Regions from separate parts of the Marinifilum sp. genome, predicted to be linked through region 1. Evidence: riboswitches for the same ligand, from Rfam matches in the RefSeq annotation. Region 1 holds a riboswitch; each other region holds the start of a gene.

Region 1 (4,297 bases):
GTAATAATTTCTAATTAGAAAGAAGATGTATTTGTAATTAGATTTCTCATTGATTTGAAGTTGAAACTTATTTGCTATTAGGGTTTTGGATTTCTAGTTTTGTGTGTATTAAACCAAATTTATAACACATTAAAAACTAAAAGAATTGAAAACAAAATTAAAATCAGGTGATATTCTTAGTAAAGATGGATTAGCTAAAGTAAAAGGTGGTGATGGAGATGACAGAGATTATGTTATTGTTATTGATGATGGCCAGAGTATTAGGACATGTATATATAGTTATGCGCAATTATTATATTATGGATATTGATCAAATTAGGCACTATTCTAAACTCCTTATTTTTTATATTAAGATCATTAAAATATTACATATTAATCATTTAAATTATTAAAATGAAAAGAACATTATTATTACTTTTAATTGCTTTTGTAGCACTAACAACTACTGCTCAAGAAAAAAAAATAACTGTCAGTTATTATAATTCGAATGAATTTGGATTGGCCATATTTAGTAATAAAGGCATTTACCCTGAGTTAAGAATTGCAGCAGATAATGAACAAATCAAAGATGCTACATATTCATTTTTTTTAAGAAAAGAGTATATCCTTGATGAGTCTATGGGGGTTGATTTATCGTGTGGATTAGGTTTTTCTTATTCAGATTTGGATGAAGAATATATGCGACTTCCGGTTTATATTACTAAAAAGAAAGTGTTTAGTGGCAACCTAAAACTAATGGTTGGACTTGAGTTCAAAACTGAATTTGCTGATGAATTTAAAGTATTACCCAAAATAGGGGTAGGTATTAATTTTTAAATGATTTAATAAAATGTGAAAAACTAAATTTTACTTCATTGCAGCTATTGCTGTTTTTGCATTTGCATCATGTGATAACAACACAGATGTTGAGACTGTTGAAAATGAACATCACATCAACAAGATTAATGCGTCTGAGTTTATAACATTTGAAAATAATATAGATGTAATGATACCTTCTGGAAAGACTAAAGCTAATGCTAAGGTTGAAACAATGTGGGATGCTTATCAGGAAATCGTTGAATACTCTGTAGATTCAACAAAACAAACTGAATACCAAGAAGCTATAGAACAATATTCGGATATATTAAAGCCTATAGGTAATAACGAATATGAACTTATCATTAGTGACCCTGTAGTGGCTCAGAAATTTAATTCTAATGGGGTTTTAGCAGTTGATAATAATGTGTATCTTGCTGAAGAAGATAAGATTACAAAGTATGAACAAGAAGGAGAAACCTTAAGGATGGTTGCAGAGTTTGATAGATTTGCTGAGATTCCTGATGGAGGTGGAAGTGGTGGCTACACCCCAGTCGATTTTGTTATTACAAAAACGGGAGAATGGTTAAGTAATCCAATTGCAGTAAATGTAAGTAGCCACAGAAAGGTGAAAGTGCGATGGACAACACTAAAGATAGGGTACACTTATATGCAGCAAATAGATATGTAAATATGGATGGTGATAAGTCATTCACTATTACTAATCCAGTAGTGAAATTTTATAGAGGTTCTAGTGCATCAGGTACGGCATTTGTTTTTGATGACTTTAATTAGATCGAATTGTAAATAATTGTGATATATTTTGGTGTAAATTTTATTATCCAGTGAGGCTAGCCTCACTGGATTTCATATCATGTAATATGAAGTAGTTTTAAACTGTCAAGTTTTGAAATAGGTTGGAGGTGCGATTATATCGACTTAAGAGAGAATTGTCCTTAGAAATATTGGAAGCAAAAATGCTTAATACATTAATCGAAGTTTCTGAGCAAGAATTAGATTACCCTGTTAGAAACATATTTTTATACAAGCAATTGAAAAAATCAAAGAAAACACTAGGCGGAAATAGTGTTTTGTATGTATTGTGGACTCTCTCCTATCATTATTTCTTTACAGTGTAAATTAAGATAAGTAGATAGTTTCAGAGACACAAAATCGACACCATCAAGAAATCGGTCTTAAAAAACATTGAAAATAAGCGATATAAAGGGTAGGGTTCAAGTCCCGCCCCGGGTACTTAGGATGAAAGCCGTTTCAGAAATGAAAACGGCTTTTTTATTGCATTAAACTTTCCTGTTTCATAGCAGCCTTGTATGTAAAAAAATAATATCTACTTTTGCCAGCATAATGGTTCCAAATGCACCTTCTTGTGCATGAAGGATTAAAAGGGAATGCAGTGAAAATCTGCAACAGTTCCCGCTGCTGTAAGTCTGGTTCCTATTTTTGGAATCGTGGTTTTTATACTACAGCCACTGACAGGAAAATGCCTGTTGGGAAGGCTTAAAAACCAAGATAAGTCAGAAGACCTGCCATTATGTAATTAAACATTTTGCTTCCGGGACAGAAGTTTGTGTTTGGGACTTATTGTATACTGTTCTGAATATCTCTTGTCGTAAGTAGGATTGCAAAGTGAAGTTATTAATGTTTTAATATCTTACGATGCAAAAGATTTACTTTGTAGCAATCATGCTACTTGTTAGTGCAGGAATTGTTAATGCACAAAATGCAGTACTAAAAGGGGTGGTAACCCAAAAAGACAACCAGCAAGCTATGCCAGGTGCTAATGTGTATTTCTCTGGAACTACAAAGGGAACAGCGACCAATAACAAAGGCGAGTATAAAATTAAAAATCTTAAACCGGGCGATTACGATTTGGTTGTATCCTTTTCAGGATTTAGTCGCCAAAAGCACAAAATTACCATTAAAGAAGGGCTTAATGTACTAAACTTTGCAATGGAGGAATCTAAAAGTCAGTTGGGAGAAATTGTAGTTACAGGAACAGGTACGGCTCACCATCTAAAAACGGCACCAGTGCAAACTGAACTTATAAGTAAGAAAACCATTGCTAGTATTGGAGCTTCAGACTTTAATGATTTGATGATGAATGTGAGTCCTTCATTCGATTTTAATCCTGGAACTATGGGTTCATTTATGACGATTAACGGATTGGGAAATGATTTTATTCTTGTGCTTGTGGATGGCAAACGTATGTATGGAGATGTTGGTGGAAATAATGACTTAAACAGAATTAATCCTGATGATGTGGAGCGCATTGAAGTGGTAAAAGGTGCGTCCTCTTTGCTTTATGGATCGGATGCTATTGCGGGAGTTGTTAACATCATTACCGAAAAATCAAAGCAAAAGGTAAATGTTTCCAACACCAGCCGTATTCGCGAATATCGAACCTATCAACAAAGCAATACGGTTGATCTTAACCTGGGTAAGTTCTCATGGAATGGAAATTTTAATCACAAAAGAAGTGATGGATGGCAATTGAGTCCTTTTGAAATTGACGATGACGAATTGGTTGAAACAGAGGCAAAAGCTCAGAATAAATACAAGGATAAAACATTCAGCCAATGTTTAACTTTTAGGGCTACAGATAAACTAGAGGTTTATGCAGGGAACTCATATTATGAGAAGGATATGTATCGGCCACAATCTGTAGGAAAATATGGCTATCATTTTACAGACAAAACTTTCGAAGTTGGTGCAAAATATCTATTGAATAAGAGAGACTATTTGTCTGTTGATTACAACTATGACAGATTCCGTTATTATTACAGATACAATCAGGAGTATAAGGACTATATGCCTGGTGATAAATCTATCAATAATGATCAGCGAATGAACAATGTGCGTTTTAAATTCGTGAAAGAGATTTCTAAAAACAATAAATTAACAATAGGGGAAGACTATTTGGAAGAGAAAATGGTTTCGAACCGATTGAAGGAAGGCCGAGCGGAATCGCATACTATATCTGTATATGCTCAAGATGAAATGACATTTTTTGATAAGCTAAACATTGTTGCTGGTGCAAGAGTAGTTAAGCACAAAGAATTCGGAAGTGCCTTCACTCCAAAAGTATCCTTACTGTATAAGTTAGATCAGTTTAATTTTAGAGGAACTTATGGATATGGTTTTAAAGCTCCGACTTTAAGAGAATTGTATTACGCTTACGAAAAACGAGGGAATTTATTTTTGGGAAATACTGATTTGGATCCGCAAAAATCACAATTTTCTTCATTGGGAGTAGAATTTCACAATAGTTTCCTTACTGCTAGTATTACGGGTTACATAAATAATGTAGATGACTTGATTGCCTATGAAACAATTGATCTGGAGCCAGATGATGCGGATAATGGAATTAAAAGAAGACGCCAACATTATAATGTTGATGAATCAAGATCTCAAGGGATTGATTTCTTAATGAACGCAAAATTAGGAGCTGGCTTTACTCTAGGTGGTGGCTACAGCTATGTTG
Region 2 (4,297 bases), 670 kb from region 1:
TGCGATGCCATAAGAACACCTGTAGGAAAATATTCAGGATCATTAGCTTCGATTCGAACCGATGATTTGGCAGCAATTCCTTTAAAAGCCTTAATGGACAGAAATCCCGATATGGATTGGAACGCCATTGATGATGTTTTAATGGGCTGTGCCAATCAGGCGGGTGAAGACAACCGAAATGTAGCTCGTATGGCTACTCTTTTGGCTGGTTTTCCTGAAATAGTTTCGGCAGTCACCATTAATCGTTTGTGCGGATCGGGAATGGATGCTATTGGAAGTGCTGCAAGAGCCATAAAAGCAGGAGAAGCGCATGTTATGATTGCCGGAGGTGTAGAAAGCATGTCAAGAGCTCCTTTTGTGATGGGAAAAGCCGAAACAGCTTTTGGTCGTACTCAAAAACTGGAAGATACAACAATCGGTTGGCGATTTGTGAATAAAAAGCTTGACCAATTGTATGGTACCGAAGGAATGATTCAAACGGCACAAAATATTGCAGATGATTTTAATATCAGTCGTGAGGATCAAGACAAATTTGCCCGATGGAGTCAGGAGAAAGCTCAAATAGCTCAGGAAAATGGAAGTTTGGCTCACGAGATTGTTCCAGTTGAAATACCACAGCGAAAAGCCGAACCAATCCTCTTCTCTACCGACGAGCATCCCCGACTTTCCTCATTGGAGAAACTGGCCAGTTTAAAATCCATTTCAGGACCAAATGGAAGTATAACAGCAGGAAATGCTTCGGGAGTAAATGATGGTGCTGCAGCAATTTTATTGGCTTCCGAAGAAGCTGTAAAAAGGTACAAACTAACTCCTAAAGTGAAGATATTGGGCATGGCCACTGCTGGTGTTCTGCCTCGAATTATGGGTATGGGACCAGTAAGCGCCACACAAAAAGTGCTTAAACTAACGGGACTCCAACTTGATGATATGGACATTATTGAACTAAATGAAGCATTTGCTGCCCAATCGCTTGGTTGTACTCGTGAACTGGGTCTTGCTGATGATGATCCTCGTATTAATCCTTTGGGAGGCGCTATTGCCTTAGGTCATCCGCTTGGAATGAGTGGAGCCCGCATCACTACATCGGCTTATTATCAGCTCATCAACTCCGATGCTAAATATGCACTTTGCACCATGTGTATTGGAGTTGGACAGGGAATTGCTATTGTACTAGAAAAAGTCTAGAAAATCAATATAAAGTCTTGCCAAGCTTAGTTTTTAGATTTCTATCGTACATGATGATGCTACCTGCTGCAGATACATTTATACTTAAACGAGTATCAAACTTTACCAGGTGATGCGATTTTTCGATTGCAGTTTTGGTTAAGCCATTGTCTTCGGCTCCTAAAAGATACACACAACGACGTGGATGCTTGAATTCTTCCAATTCTACAGCCTTATCATCAAGCTCCACTCCCACCAAAACAGCTCCTTTAGGCAGATGAGCATAAAAATCATCGAAATTATCGTAATGGAAATATGGCATAGCTCCCGTTGCTTTATGTGTATCACAGGCTTGCTTTGCATAGCGTTTACCAACAGTAAATATAAAGCTAGCGCCCATATTCTGGGCTGAACGCCACAACACACCTAAGTTCTCGGGTGTTTTTCCGTTCTGTATACCAATACCAAAAAATCCTTGTTCTAATGTATCTATCATTTGTATTCTGATTTGCGGCAGTAAATATAGAAGTTTATCGGGGAATAGTTCATGAGAGAAATACAGAATCGAACATCTATTTTGTCTCAGCACGCTTTCAACAAAAAAATGCTCCTTAACACAAGTATTGACTCCAGTTCTATTTTTCTTATCAATAAAAAATAATACATTTGCAACGCTTTTGGTGCTCGATTTGCAATCAGCAAATTGGGTTAAAAGGGAATCCGGTGTAATTCCGGAACAGTACCCGCTACTGTAAATCCCATTAATGCTTAGGCATTAATTTTTTCTTAACAGTCATTATCCACTGTCCCGATATTTGGGGATGGGAAGGAGTTAAGAATAGGGAAAGTCAGGAAACCTGCCAACAGTTATTGTTTAATTATTGCTTCCGGGAAAAGAAGTTAATGATGGTTGGTTTTATTTTCAGAATACATTTACCTCATTTGTTCCAGGAATGCATTAGTAAATTTTTACTATGCATAAGTTTTTTTGCATGATGTTAATGCAGATAGTATGTTTTTCCGCATTCTCACAAAAAATTAGCCTTAGTGGCAAGGTGTACAATAACAAAACCAATGAAGGTATTGATTTTGCCTACCTTTATTTGGATGGTTTAAATGTTACCACAACTACTAATAATGGCGGTTTATATAGATTTGATGAACTTAAAAAAGGATCATATATTCTTTCTGTTTCGGTTTTGGGTTACGAAAAATTCAGTCAAACGATCACATTAGATACTGATCCTTATAGCTTTAATATTGCACTTCAACCAAAATCATTTTGCATAGCACCTGTGGTTGTAACAGGAACGGGAACTCATCACAAAATTGATAATACCCCTGTACAAACCGAAATAATTACCAAATCTGATATTACAGATCTTTCGGGAAGAAATATTGAAGAGATCATTTCTGGCATTTCTTCCTCAATAGATTATACCAGAAGCTCTATGGGTTCTAATATCAAGATAAATGGTTTGGGAAGAGACTATGTTCTAGTTCTTGTAAACGGAAAAAGACTTACTGGTGGTGTTGGTGGTTATACCGATTTGAGTCGAATTAACTCAGACGATATTGAGCAAATCGAAGTTGTTAAGGGTGCCTCATCTACACTGTATGGATCAGATGCCATTGCTGGTGTAATCAATATCATCACCAAAAAATTAAAAGGCAAAACAAGCGTGAACTCTAGTTCCAGACTGGGTGCTTATGGAGAATTTAAACAACTAAACAGCTTTGGTTTTAGCAAAGGAAAACTATCGGGGAAAACCACTTTTAATTACAAACAGAAGGCAGGATATCAGCTGAATTCAATGAAGTATAACAACAAATGGGAATCTAATCATGATTTGCCTTTTTTGGTTCATACCTTCTACAAACCAGTAAACAAAAGTAAAGCATATACCATTAGCCAGCTTTTAGAGTACGAGGTAAATCAAAAATTGAGTTTAAATATGGATTTGTCCTGGTACGAAAAAACACTGTACTTTCCATTCAGGGCGCAAATGCACAACTATTACTACAACGACAGGGCTGTATCACTTGGAGGCAAGTACAAACTTAATAAGAATGATTACCTAAGTTTCAGTATTGATGCAGATAACTATTTGTATTATACCGAATATCCATACAAATACAACGAAACCTATATTACGGATTCAGATGTGATTAAGAAAACCTACTATCCGGGCGATCGATTCAAAAATTCGGATGAGGTGAATGTGATTTTACAATGTAAAGGGGTTTTAGGGCTAAACGACAGGCACAAATTGATTTTTGGAAGCGAAGTTAAAGGCGAATACCTCGAAGCCAAATACCGACTAAGCACACCTAATGTAAACTCCTACACTTACTCATTGTATACTCAGGATGAGATGAAACTTAGCAAAAAGTTTGATTTGGTTGTGGGCATTAGAAGTATTTATCATGATAAATCAGGTTTTGCACTAACTCCCAAATTAACCATGATGTATAAAGAGGCTAATTTCACTCACAGGTTTACATACTCAAATGGTTACAAGAGCCCTACTCTAAGAGAATTATACTATTACTATGAAAGTAATCGCATGGGCATGTATCGATTGTACCTTGGAAACGAGGATCTAAAAGCTCAAAAATCACATTATTTAGCTTTATCCAGTGAATTTAGTGCAAATAAGTTTAAAACTGGCTTAAGTGTATACCTGAATCGCCTATACGACAAAATCGATTACAAAATTATTCCCACAACCTACGATCACTCGCGAAGAGGAATTGAAGAAAGCAAAAAGCGCTACAATATTGATGATGCAAGAACTTTTGGTGCAGATTGGCACTTTAGCTACCCAATATTTTCGCAACTCATTTTTAATGGAAGCTACAGCTATGTGTATGCCAGAAATCTAACACAGGACATTAGATTAAATGGTATTTCGGAACACAGTGCTACCTGGAAACTTTCATGGACTGAGAGATGGAAGAAGAAGAAGTTGAATATCAACTTATCTGGTGTTTATAAATCTAACCGATTCTATTTGGAAGAAGACCTTGAGCGTAGTTACGCTGACGCCTATCAACTTTGGAAACTAACATCAAACTTTAGTTTCAGGCAGTGGAGAAACTATAAAATAAGAATCACGGCTGGTATCGACAA
Region 3 (4,297 bases), 460 kb from region 1:
TGTTGTTTACAGGCGGCGATCCAATGGTGATGAAATCAAAGGTATTCGAACAATATATCGATGCGATTATTGCTGCTGACATTCCAAATCTTAAAACAATCAGAATTGGTACAAAAACATTAGCTTACTGGCCATATCGTTACACCAGCGATGATGATGCCGGGCAATTGTTGGATGTGTTCAAAAAGATTCATGATAATGGATTGAACCTTTCTGTAATGGCACACTTTAATCATATCAACGAAATGAGCAGCCAAGCTGTAGAGCAAGCTGTGAAAAATATTCGAGCTACAGGTGCGGTAATTCGTACTCAATCTCCATTAATGAAACACTTGAACTTTGATGCCGACATGTGGGCTCGCATGTGGAGAAAACAGGTAGACTGGGGAATGATTCCTTACTACATGTTTATTGCTCGTGAAACAGGTGCTCAAGAATACTTTGCCGTTACTTTGGAAGAGGCTTGGAATATATTCCGTAGAGCCTACTCTCAAGTTAGTGGTGTTTGTCGTACAGTTCGCGGACCAAGTATGTCGGCCAACCCCGGAAAAGTTCAGGTTTCCGGTATCAGCGAAATCAACGGAGAAAAGGTTTATGTTTTGAACTTTATTCAAGGAAGAAACTCCGACTGGGTTGGACGTCCATTCTTTGCAAAATATGATCCTAAAGCACTTTGGTTAGATGATTTGAAACCAGCTTTCGCTGATAAATTTTTCTACGAAGAGGCTTAAACCATCAAGATATTATATTTCAAGTTCTAGACCTGTCAGTTTCTGATGGGTCTTTTTTTTGAATTCAATATCAATTATTACCATCCCACAAGTCATGCTCTGACTGTCATCAAGCGGTAAATGTCAGGCTATGACTCGAAAAACACAACCTGCTTTCTGTCTTACATCTTCGAAACCTGGTTCCCGGCAGTAAACCATTGATACCCTCACTCCAGTGAGAGCATCAACCACAAAAAGAAGAACCATCCCACAAGTCATGCTCTGACTATTACCAAGCTGTAAATGTCAGGCTATGACTCGAAAACACAACCTACTTTCTATCTTACATCTTCGAAACCTGGTTCCCCGCAGTAAACCATTGATACCCTCACTCCAGTGAGAGCATCAACCACAAAAAGAAGAACCATCCCACTAGTCATGCTATGACTATCACCAAGCTGTTAATGTCAGGGTATGACTCGAAAACACCACCTGCTAACCGCGCCAATCTCCAGGAAATATCAACCACAAAAAAACACCATGCCCCAAGTTATGCTCTGACTATCACCAAGCTGTAAATGTCAGGATATGACTCGAAAACACCACCTGCATTCTGTCTTACATCTTCGAAACCTGGTTCCCCGCAGTAAACCATTGATACCCTCACTCCAGTGAGAGCATCAAACACAAAAAGAAGAACCATCCCCCAAGTCATGCTCTGACTGTCACCAAGCTGTAAATGTCAGGGTATGATTCTAAAAATGAAACTGGTATCAGAATTTTTAGTCTGATGTTATAAAACAATACCCACAGATATTTGATAAATTTCCTTTGGATTTGATTTAATAATAAATACTTTTGCCACCACAAAGGTTTTTCACTTTTACCGCTAAAAGTGTAAAATTAAAAGGGAATGCCGTGAGATTCGGCAACAGTTCCCGCTGCTGTAAGTTCCATTCCTTAGGGAAAAATTACTTAATATCCTACGCCACTGGTTAATTCAACCGGGAAGGCTTTTAAGTATGGAATAAGTCAGAAGACCTGCCTTTGTTGACAATAGATTTTGCAGTCTACGGGGATATGGACGATAATCAACTATAATATCAGGTTTTCACTGGCTTTTCATACATGCGTTAGAAAACATGACTGTTATCTGTAAAATCTATAATTTATTTAAGATGATTATGATTTGTAAAGAACAGGCATGTATACAAAACAAGCAAGCAATTCAAGCATAGGATTAATGCTAAAATCCTTTCCTACAGTTCATCTATCGATAATAGGCAGAACATGTATTCAAACATATCATTCTAAAAATGAAGCAAACAACCTCATTCCTAAAGGCTTAAACAACACAAGCCTAATCGTTAAACTAAAGATTCGCTCTATCTCTTTTAAATAAAACCATGAACAAATTCCTAAAAATTAGTTTGATTGCAATCTTTATTCTTAAGCTCAGTCATACAGCCACTTCGCAAACGAAAGTAGATACAAGCAAAGTATACAATCTTCATGAAGTTAATGTTGTCCGAGACAAAGTTCAGAATGAAATTATTCCTGTTCAAGTTTTATCAGGCAAGAAGCTTAAAAGTCTTAATGCTCACTCTGTTGCAGATGCTATCAGATATTTTTCCGGTATTCAAATAAAGGACTATGGTGGTATTGGTGGATTGAAAACCGTTAATGTTAGGAGTATGGGAAGTCATCATGTTGGTGTTTTTTATGATGGCATTCAAATTGGGAATGCTCAAAATGGCATTGTCGATCTTGGCAGGTTCTCTTTAGATAATATGGAAGCAATCTCCATTTACAATGGACAGAAAAGTGCTCTTTTCCAGCCTGCGAAAAACTATGCTTCAGCAAGTGCTTTATTCTTAAGAACCAAGACTCCGATCTTTAAGGATTCGAAAACAAATCATCTAAACGTAGGATTCAAAACCGGATCTTTTGACTTGTATAACCCGAGTGTGTTGTGGGAACACAAACTCAATGATAAAATAAGCTGTTCTTTCAACACTGAATATATGTATACATCCGGAAAATACAAATTTACCTATGCAAAAAAAGATGGATACAAAACCACTGAAACCAGAAAAAACGGCGATGTTAAAATGATACGTGTTGAAGGAAGTTTATTCGGTAAAATTAAGAGTGGAAACTGGAAAACAAAACTGTATCTATATGATTCAGAACGCGGATATCCAGGTGCTTCCGTCAGAGAAGAACCTGGTAAATTCAGACATCAGGACAGACAGTGGGACAATAATTTTTTTATTCAGGGATCCTTTAAGAAAAAGCTGACAACCAATTACAGCCTATTGTTGAATGCCAAATATGCTTATGACTATATGCACTATTTGTCAGATCCCAGATTAGATGTTTCTACCATGTATGTGAATAATCACTACAAACAACAAGAAGCATATTTCTCTGCTGCTCAACTCTACAGTGTAAATGATTTGTGGAGTGTTTCTCTGGCAAGCGATATACAATACAATACCCTTGATGCCGATTTAATCAATTTTGTCTACCCTGAAAGATATACCTACTTGAATGCTCTGGCCAGTTCTATCTGTTTTACAAGATTAAAAGTTCAAGGAAGTTTACTACATACAAGGGTTATAAATTCAACAAAAGTTGAGGGGGGAAAAGCGAAAAACATGAGTGAATTTACTCCAACGCTAGTATTCTCCTATCAACCTTTCTCTGAAAACAATTTTCATATTCGAGCTTTTTACAAACGAGTTTTCAGATTGCCCACATTTAATGATTTGTACTACACTTTTATCGGGAATAAAAATCTGAATCCGGAATTTACCACACAGTATAACATTGGAGCAACCTATCATAAGTTATTCGAATCAGGATTGATAAAAAGCATTAAACTTAAAGTAGATGCCTACTACAACGAGGTAGAAGATAAAATCATTGCCATGCCCACCTCAAATCAATTTAGATGGACAATGATTAATCTGGGAGAAGTTGAAATTAGGGGCATTGATGCTTCTATTTCTACAATGTTCAAGTTCAGAGATGTTTCTATAAATACACTATTAAATTATACCTATCAAAAAGCACAAGACTTTACAGATAGAAGCAGTGAGTGGTACGGTGGGCAAATTCCTTACATCCCTTGGCACAGTGGATCGGTAGTTTCTAACATTAGTCATAAAGGTTGGGGGCTAAACTATAGCTTCATCTATACAGGTGAAAGATATGAAGCTGTTGCAAATATAAAAGAAAATTATGCTCAGCCATGGTACACTCATGATCTGTCCATTTCTAAAGAGATCCAATTCAGTAAATATTCTTTACGATTAACCGGAGAAGTAAACAATTTACTAGACCAACAATATGAGGTGGTTCAGTGTTATCCAATGCCAGGAACCAATGTCAAACTTAAATTCAATCTTATCTTATGAGAAAAGCCTATACAAAATTTTCTATTTTGTTGCTAATGGTGGCAGTATTTCTTGCATCCTGCCGAAAGGACGAAGAGATAATTAGCCCAACCGAAACTGAAATCACTACACCCGAAGAGTCTGGTCCCATAAAAGGCTTTTTCCTCTTAAACGAAGGAAATATGG

Evidence for each region. A riboswitch is a leader RNA that binds a small molecule or an ion and turns the genes downstream of it on or off. The one in region 1 is predicted to bind cobalamin.
Region 2: another riboswitch for cobalamin. It lies ahead of ACO05S_RS04070 (TonB-dependent receptor); the one in region 1 lies ahead of ACO05S_RS06835 (TonB-dependent receptor).
Region 3: another riboswitch for cobalamin. It lies ahead of ACO05S_RS08770 (TonB-dependent receptor); the one in region 1 lies ahead of ACO05S_RS06835 (TonB-dependent receptor).

The regions. Positions count from the first base shown of each region.
Region 1 covers NZ_OZ246019.1:1,726,343-1,730,639, reverse strand. Annotated here, with positions in the region: gene ACO05S_RS06850 (hypothetical protein) at 146-310, shown strand; gene ACO05S_RS06845 (hypothetical protein) at 394-816, shown strand; gene ACO05S_RS06840 (hypothetical protein) at 986-1,486, shown strand; cobalamin riboswitch at 2,145-2,361, shown strand; gene ACO05S_RS06835 (TonB-dependent receptor) at 2,473-4,297, shown strand, end outside.
Region 2 covers NZ_OZ246019.1:1,056,788-1,061,084, forward strand. Annotated here, with positions in the region: gene pcaF (3-oxoadipyl-CoA thiolase) at 1-1,185, shown strand, start outside; gene ACO05S_RS04065 (RNA methyltransferase) at 1,190-1,660, opposite strand; cobalamin riboswitch at 1,826-2,043, shown strand; gene ACO05S_RS04070 (TonB-dependent receptor) at 2,139-4,297, shown strand, end outside.
Region 3 covers NZ_OZ246019.1:2,183,880-2,188,176, reverse strand. Annotated here, with positions in the region: gene ACO05S_RS08775 (KamA family radical SAM protein) at 1-731, shown strand, start outside; cobalamin riboswitch at 1,564-1,773, shown strand; gene ACO05S_RS08770 (TonB-dependent receptor) at 2,117-4,132, shown strand; gene ACO05S_RS08765 (DUF5074 domain-containing protein) at 4,129-4,297, shown strand, end outside.